2 regions of the Faecalibacterium intestinale genome follow, and region 2 is predicted to be linked to the other one. Evidence: predicted binding sites of a transcription regulator. Region 2 holds the regulator's gene; the other holds the start of a gene.
What was found. The regulator Rex, encoded in region 2, represses fermentation and respiration genes when NADH is low (regulators of the CRP and FNR family bind a similar motif). The targets are predictions, from matches to a motif close to ATTGTTAANNNNTTAACAAT.
Positions count from the first base shown of each region.

Region 1: gap (type I glyceraldehyde-3-phosphate dehydrogenase) is a predicted target of Rex. The motif match lies at 2,678-2,697, and genes of this name have one in related genera.

Region 1 covers NZ_JBBMEN010000013.1:26,349-30,494, reverse strand. The annotation lists gene spoIID (stage II sporulation protein D) at 1-199, opposite strand, end outside; gene WMO20_RS09520 (citrate synthase) at 432-1,802, shown strand; gene WMO20_RS09515 (hypothetical protein) at 1,802-2,587, shown strand; gene gap (type I glyceraldehyde-3-phosphate dehydrogenase) at 2,785-3,816, shown strand.
Region 2 covers NZ_JBBMEN010000010.1:44,263-48,408, reverse strand. The annotation lists gene WMO20_RS08610 (ABC transporter substrate-binding protein) at 1-746, opposite strand, end outside; gene WMO20_RS08605 (thymidine kinase) at 1,805-2,410, opposite strand; gene WMO20_RS08600 (redox-sensing transcriptional repressor Rex) at 2,415-3,056, opposite strand; gene WMO20_RS08595 (ClpP family protease) at 3,311-3,994, shown strand.

The DNA of each region.
Region 1 (4,146 bases), on a different contig from region 2:
TAAAGCAGACGGTATCGGCTGTGTCAGCAGGGGAGGTGGCCTGACCGCTGCCTTCTTCCGAAGCGGCAGAGGATGCTTCTGCTGCGGACGGAGCGGTGCTCTGCGCAAGGGTCATGCGGGCAAGGCGGTAGGCAGCACACGGCAGGGCGCAGCCCAGCACCAGCAGAACGGCGCACAGCAGCAAAAAGGAACGTTTCATACTAGACCTCCTCCTGGAACGCAGGTTTTGGGAACATCATACGCCCGGCGGCGTGCAAACCGGCGGGAAATGCGCAGAGAAAAACCTGCATTTTTGCGCTTTGCGGTGAGAAGTGCGCACTTAGCGCTTGAATTTACTGCACAAAAGCGATATTATAAAAGTATGTCCATCAGAGCGTAGGATGGACGGGATCGGAAAGTATAAAAAGTAAGAGACGGAAAGGAGCACTCCTATGAACTTTGCACACGCAGAAGTGGCAACGCTGGACCCGACGACCATGCGTACCCTGTGCGAGGAGTACATCGCAAACAACTACATCGACCCGGAGACCAGCGAGCGGCTGGGGGTCAAGCGCGGCCTGCGCAACCCGGATGGCACCGGCGTGCTGGCCGGCCTGACCAACGTCTGTGACGTTGTGGGCTACAAAAAGGATCAGGAAGGTCATGTGATCCCCACCCCCGGCAAGCTGATCTACCGGGGCGTCAACATCAACGAAATCGTGGACGAGGCTTACCGCAACGACCGCTTCGTGTTTGAGGAAGTGATCTGGCTGCTGTTGTTCGGCAGCCTGCCCACCCGGGAGCAGCTGGACGATTTCTGCGAGATCTTGGCAGAATCCCGCGCCCTGCCGGACGGCTTCATGGACACTATGAACGCCCCCTCGCCCAATATCATGAACAAGTTGCAGCGCTGCGTGCTGGGCCTGTACTCCTACGACGACCGCGCTGAGGATCTGAGCCTTGAGAACATCCTGAATCAGAGCATCAACCTGATCGCCAGTATGCCCACCATGATGGTGAACGCTTACCAGATGAAGCGCCGTTACTACGATAAACAGAGTATGTTCTTCCACCTGCCCAAGCCCGGCCAGAGCACGGCAGAGCACATCCTCAGCACCTACCGCCCGGATCAGAAGTTTACCCACGAGGAGGCAAAGCTGCTGGATATGTGCCTGCTGGTGCACGCAGACCACGGCGGCGGCAACTGCTCCACCTTTACCACCCGCGTACTGTCCTCCTCCGGCACGGACACCTACTCGGCTATCTCTGCGGCCATCGGTGCCCTGAAGGGCCCCAAGCACGGCGGCGCGAACCTGATGGTCAACCGCCAGCTGCAGGATATCCTCAAGCACGTTGAGAACCCGGAGGATGACGACGAGGTGCGCGAGTATCTGCGCCGCATCCTGCGCAAGCAGGTGGGTGACGGCTCCGGCCTGATCTATGGCATGGGTCATGCGGTGTACACCATCAGCGACCCCCGTGAGGTCATCCTGAAGCAGCGCGCAAAGCATCTGGCCTACGAAAAGGGCTTTGAGGAAGAGTACAATATGCTGTGCAGCATCGAGCGGCTGGCACCTGGCATCTTTGCCGAGGAAAAGGGCAGCTCCAAGCCGGTGTGCGCCAACGTGGACCTGTTCAGCGGCCTGATCTACAATATGCTGGGCATCTCGGAGGATCTGTACACCCCGCTGTTTGCCATCGCCCGTGTGCCGGGCTGGTGCGCACACCGGGTGGAAGAGGTGATCTTCGCCAACCGTATCATCCGCCCGGCCTACAAGTATCTGGGCGTGCGCCAGAAATATAAGCCCATCGAGGAGCGTTAATGAAACCGTTAGAGTTCGTTGTTATCCTGCTCTGCGTGCTGCTTGGCCTTGGCCGCGGCGCAGACCTTGCCTTTGCTACGGACGCCGCCACCGGTCTGTGCACCGCAGGCGCGGTGTGGTGGCGGTATCTTGCCTTGGGCGCTGTGGTGCTGGCCGCAGTGCTGGCTGGCCGCAGCCGCCCGCTGCCCCCGGAGCCGCTGCGCAGCCGCCGCCCGGCGGCAGGCGTGCTGGCGTTTGCGGGGGCAGTGTGTATGCTGGCTGCCGGCGCGGCGCAGTTCGTGTTCGCTGCCGGTACGGTAAGCACCTTTGTACGCATTCTGCTGGAGGTGATCTGTGCCGTGTGGCTGAGCAATCTCGGGCGCAGCTGGCTGCGCGGGGATGGCTGGAAAACGCCTGCCGGCGGTCTGCCACTGGCCATAGCGGGCAGTGCGCTGTTTTACTGGAACGTGCTGATGCGCTTTATGGAGAACAGCTCCAGCTGGCACAGGGTGCAGCCCACAGCAGCGGTCTGGCAGGAGCTGGCGGCGCTGTTGTTTCTGGCGGCGCTGGCGCGCACGCTGTACCTGCCCCAGCCGGAAAACGGCCGCACCCTGCACGCTGCGGCGCTTGCAGCCTTCTGCCTGTGCCTGTGCTGGGAACTGCCCCGGGTGCTTCTGCTGTTGGCAGCGGGTCTTGGCAGCGGCGCTGCGGCGGTGTTGCCGGAACTGCTTTCCGGCCTTGCACTGTGTTGCATCGGCGGTATGGGGCTTGCCTGCATTGGAAAGGAAAAAGCTGGAAATAACTGACAAAACGGCTGTGCACCCTTGGTGTAATTGAACAAAAGCTTTGTGGAAGGGTGCATAAAATCGTACAAAAGCCAAAAAAGATGAAATTGTGTTGTTAATTTTTTAGCAGACACTTGAAAGTTTGCCGGTTTTGGTCTACAATAAAGATACCGTGATTTATCCGATTATGGGTAAAATAATTAGGAGGTACTATTACAATGGCTGTTAGAGTTGCTATCAATGGTTTCGGTCGTATTGGCCGTCTGGCTTTCCGTCAGATGTTTGATGCTGAGGGTTACGAGGTCGTCGCAATCAACGACCTGACCAGCCCCAAGATGCTGGCTCACCTGCTGAAGTACGATACTGCTCAGGGCTCTTTCTGCGGCAAGATCGGCGAGGGCAAGCACACTGTCGAGTCCACCGAGGATTCCATCATCGTCGACGGCAAGGAGATCAAGATCTACGCTGTTAAGGACGCAAAGGATGCTCCTTGGGGCGAGCTGAACGTTGACGTCGTTCTGGAGTGCACCGGCTTCTACACCAGCAAGGAGAAGAGCATGGCTCACATCCAGGCTGGCGCAAAGAAGGTCGTTATCTCTGCTCCCGCAGGCAACGATCTGAAGACCATCGTCTACTCCGTCAACGAGAAGACCCTGACCGCTGAGGATCAGGTCATCTCCGCTGCTTCCTGCACCACCAACTGCCTGGCTCCCATGGCTAACGCTCTGAACAAGACCTTCCCCATCGTTTCCGGTATCATGACCACCGTTCATGCTTACACCGGCGACCAGATGATCCTGGACGGTCCTCAGCGCAAGGGCGATCTGCGCCGTGCTCGTGCTGGCGCACAGAACATCGTTCCCAACACCACCGGTGCTGCTAAGGCTATCGGCCTGGTCATCCCCGAGCTGAACGGCAAGCTGATCGGCTCTGCTCAGCGCGTGCCCGTTCCCACCGGTTCTACCACCCTGCTGGTTGCCGTTGTCAAGGGCAAGGATGTCACCAAGGAAGCTATCAATGCTGCCATGAAGGCTGCTGCTTCTGAGTCCTTCGGCTACAACGAGGATCAGATCGTTTCTTCCGATGTCATCGGTATGCGTTACGGCTCTCTGTTCGACGCTACCCAGACCATGGTCGCTAAGATCGACGACGACACCTATCAGGTTCAGGTCGTGTCTTGGTACGACAACGAGAACTCCTACACCTCTCAGATGGTCCGTACCATTAAGTACTTCGCTGAGAACTGCTAATCACAGCTCTACGCTCAAAAGTGCTTGAGGTGCCGTGCTGAATAACGGCTGATACCGGCTTTGCTGGTGTGAATATGCTGTGATCGGTATGACAACAGGATAATGAGTTCAACACCCTTCCTTTTGCGGGTTTCCGTGAGAGGAAGGGTGTTTTTGTGTGTCTGCAGGGAGAAAATCTGCAGAAAGGGTGATTTGCTTCAAGAATTGTGCTATACTAGATTCACAGTGTCCCTGATTCGATGCACTATGCGGATGACAATGCTTTTTTGCAGGTAGCATCATGCGACGGGGAAAAGCATATACACTATTAAAAGTTCACTTTTGGGAACG
Region 2 (4,146 bases):
TTCAGGGTGGAGGTAACGGGATCTGCCCAGTCCTTGCCGTACTTGGACTCGAGGTAGAACACCATCAGGATCATACGGTCGTATGCACCCAGGTGCATGGGGTAGTAATCGTTGCCCAGCTTCTCCTGGAAAGCCTTACCGGCAGCCATCAGATCGTCCAGAGACTTGGGGACCTCGGTGATGCCAGCCTTATTAAAGGTGGTCATGTTCCAGTAGAAGATACGGCCGGTCATGGAGACGGGCACGCACTGCTGGCTGTTGGCCACGTAGCAGGCGTCCATAGCAGCGGCATCCCACTGGGTCAGGTCGATGAACTTGGAGGTGGTGTTCAGGTCCACGAACTTGCTGCCGTCAGCAGAGTAGTTGTACAGCCAGTTCCAGTTCACCTGGCAGACATCCTGAGCGTTGCCTGCGATGAAGGCAGCAGCCATCTTCTCTTCCCAGCCGGACCATGCGGCGAAGGTGGGCTCCACGGTGATGTTGGAGTGCTCAGCCTGGAAAGCCTCCAGAGCGCTCTGGTAAGCAGCGTGACGGCTGTCGCCGCCCCACCAGCTGATGCTCAGGTTGACGGGGCCGTCAGACAGAGCCAGACTCTCATCTGCGGAAGCAGCGGGAGCCTGAGAAGCAGCAGCGGAAGAAGCGGTGGAAGAAGCAGCGGGCTTGCTGCCGCAGGCAGCCAGCAGACCTGCAGCACCGACAGCGCCGGTAGCCATCAGGAAGTTACGACGAGAAATTGCCTTGCTCATTTTTGTTCTCCTCCTAATAGAAAACATCTTCATGTAGGGGGTCTGCACATATCCCCCTTGTATACAATTATGATAACAAAAGCCACCGAAAAAAGAAAGATGCAATTTACAGTGATACGGGATAAAAACATACAAATATTGCCCTTGTTTTTGAAAGAGATTCGACGTCCTTGCCGAAATGAATAAACTTGCGCTGAAAAACCGTGCAACTTGTATACTTCAATGACTTGCATAAAAATCTGGGATGCAACATGGGAAGAACGGCAAAAACTTCAATAATTCCTGTTACATTTACCGTTCTGCCTGTAATTTTTTATGCTCTGCCGCCCCCCGCTGCTCTCTTCTTTTCCCACTTCCTCCCCCCTCCGTCGAGTAATTGCCCAGTCCGAACTGATATATCAATAGCGCAAAAAACGTGCGTATTTCGCCCGGTTGATATATCAGTGGTCGCGAAACACAGCAAATTAATATATCAGTCTGTATACAGCCTGTTGGGGATACCCCTTCCGTCTGCTCACTGTGTTCGCAGCCACCTACCCCAAGGGCAGCGTCCTCGCCCTCTCAGTCACCTGCGGTGACAGACTCCCCCTTTTGTCGCTGCGCGACATCTTCCCCCGGAACGGGGGAAGTCTTTCCTCAAAGGGAGAGCCCTTGGCATAGCGATACAGTTTCCAGCTAAAGTGCAAAGCTTGCGGGCGTGCCCGCTCCCCCTTGGGGGAGCTGTCGCGCAGCGACTGAGGGGCTTCAAATCGGCGGAGCCGGAAAAAACGGTTAAAAGATCTTCACGCCGAACAGGCGTGAATCTTCAGTTTTTTCCGGTGCAGCCCTCCTCTTTGGGGTTAAAAGGGGCGAGCAGCCCCTTTTTCGTGGCTCCAGCGCGTCGAAATCGCTGGCACTTTTCTGGTTCTCTTTTGGTGTCAAAAGAGAACATCCCCCGGCAAGCAGGAACTGCCCCCGCGGAGCGCAGCGAGACTGAGGGGGTAACTCTTCCGCAATCCACGCAAAAAAGCCGCTGCACCCGGCACGGTACAGCTGCTTGTATACAACATAAAAGTATCTCAGTTTTTCTTTGCAGCGTAGAACGCCCGCCGCGCTTTGAAGTAGCACTGGGGGCACATACTGACATACTGCACATCGTTTTCAAGGTCGATGGCTACCTGCTCGCCCTCAAAGACGAACTGTCCGTTCACCTTGCGGCAGTTGCAGATGGCCTTGCGCCCGCAGGTGCAGATCGTTTTCATCTCCTCGATGGTGTGCGCCAGCTCCAGCAGACGGGTAGAGCCCGGGAAGCCCTTGAGGGAAAAATCTGCCCGCAGACCGTAGCAGATCACCGGGATGTTCAGATCTACCGTGACCATGAACAGCTGCTCGGCCTGCTCCGGGGTAAAGAACTGGCTCTCGTCGCACAGCACACAGGCCAGCGGGCCAGAAGCATCGTTTGCCGCCTTCACGGCTTCGAACACATTCAGCTCCGGCGGGATCAGCAAATCTGCCTTGCGGCGCACGCCCAGACGGCTTACCAGCTCCCCGCCGCCCTTGGTATCCACCTGCGGCTTTAAAATGAGCACCTTCATGCCCTGCTCTTCGTAGTTGTGTGCCACCTGCATCAGCGCCGTGCTCTTGCCGCTGTTCATGGCACCGTAGCGGAAATACAATTTTGCCATGCCGTCACTCCTGATTGCGCAGACGGTAGCCCAAGCTCATCAGGCTGTCGCCCAGATGGACGTTTTCCACCACCACATCGGGGTAAGACACCGACAGATCATAGTGGGAGAAGTTCCAGAAGCCCTCGATGCCCAGATCCACCAGCCGTCCGCTGACCTGCTGTGCACCATCGCGGGGGACGCAGAGCACCGCCACCTTGGGCTTGTTTTCCTCACAGAAGGCTTCCAGCTCGTCAATGTGCCGGATGCGGATGCCGCTGATCTCCTTGCCCACCTCGTTCTCGGCCACGTCAAAGGCCGCGATCAGCTTGTAGCCGTTGGTATCGGTGGTGATAAAGCGGCTCACCGCCTTGCCCAGACGACCGCAGCCGATCAGAATGGTGGGCAGACGGTCGCCGTTGCCGAACAGCAGGCTTTCCAGAATGGAAAGCAGGTTCTCCACCGAGTAGCCGATGCCCTGCCGGCCGTTCACGTCACCGATGCAGTTGAAGTCCTGCCGCACCTGCGAGGCGGTGGTGCCCATCTGAGAAGCCAGCTCCCGGGAGGAGATGCTGGTAATGCCGTCGGCCTGCAAGGAGCGCAGATACCGGTAATATTTGGGGAGACGCTTGATCACAGGGATCGATGCTTTTTGGGGGGTGTTCATGGGAAAATTCTCCTTTCTGCCCAACGCGCTGCAGCTTCTGCCGCCATGCAAGGGGCTTCTTTGCGCGCAGAGAGATGTTCCATTTTATCCTGTTATATTATTTAGAGTATACAGCATGAAAGGCGAATGTCAAATACCTATTTGTAAAAAAGCAAAAAATTCACAAAGTTTTTTGTTTCTTTTCTCCTGTATACTTCCCCGGCAGCCGGGGGATACTGACCCCACAAAGACCCCGCTACGGAAGGAGAACGCGCATGGATACGGCAAAAGACACCCCCGCAGAGCAGCACCGGATGGAAAAAGAGGATATCGAGGATCTGGGCACAGTCACCCTGACCCGGGGCGGTCATGTCATCCACTGCCTGACCGTCATCGGCCAGATCGAAGGACACACCGAAGCGCCGCAGGGGCAAAAAACCACCAAGTATGAACACGTCATCCCCCAGCTGGTGGCGGTACAGGAGGACCCCCGCATCGAGGGGCTGCTGGTGCTGCTGAACACGGTGGGCGGCGATGTGGAGACTGGGCTTGCACTGGCGGAGCTGATTGCCAGCATCTCCAAGCCCAGCGCCACGCTGGTGCTGGGCGGCGGGCACTCCATCGGCATTCCGCTGGCGGTCAGCGCGCGGCACAGCTTCATCGTACCCACCGCCACCATGACGGTGCATCCGGTGCGACACTCCGGGCTGATCTTAGGCGTACCGCAGACCATGCACTGCTTTGAGCAGATGCAGCAGCGCATCACCGGCTTTGTAGCCGCCCACAGCGGTATGCCCGAAAAGCGCTACACCCAGCTGATGCTCCACACCGGGGAGCTGGTCATGGACATGGGCACGGTGCTGGACGGGCGCCGCGCCGTAAAGGAAAAGCTGATCGATGAACTGGGCGGTCTTTCGGACGCGCTGGCGTGGCTGTATAAGGAAATCGAACGGGGGTAAGGCCTTGCATCTCCCCCGCCGGACGATTTGAACTGCGCTCCGCGTTCGCTTTGCGCAGAAGCAGCGGAATTATTTTTTTATTTGCAGTTCCGAAACGCCTGCGGGCGTTTCGGAACTGCCTTTTCACGAGAGGGGCTGGAACGAACTCCCTC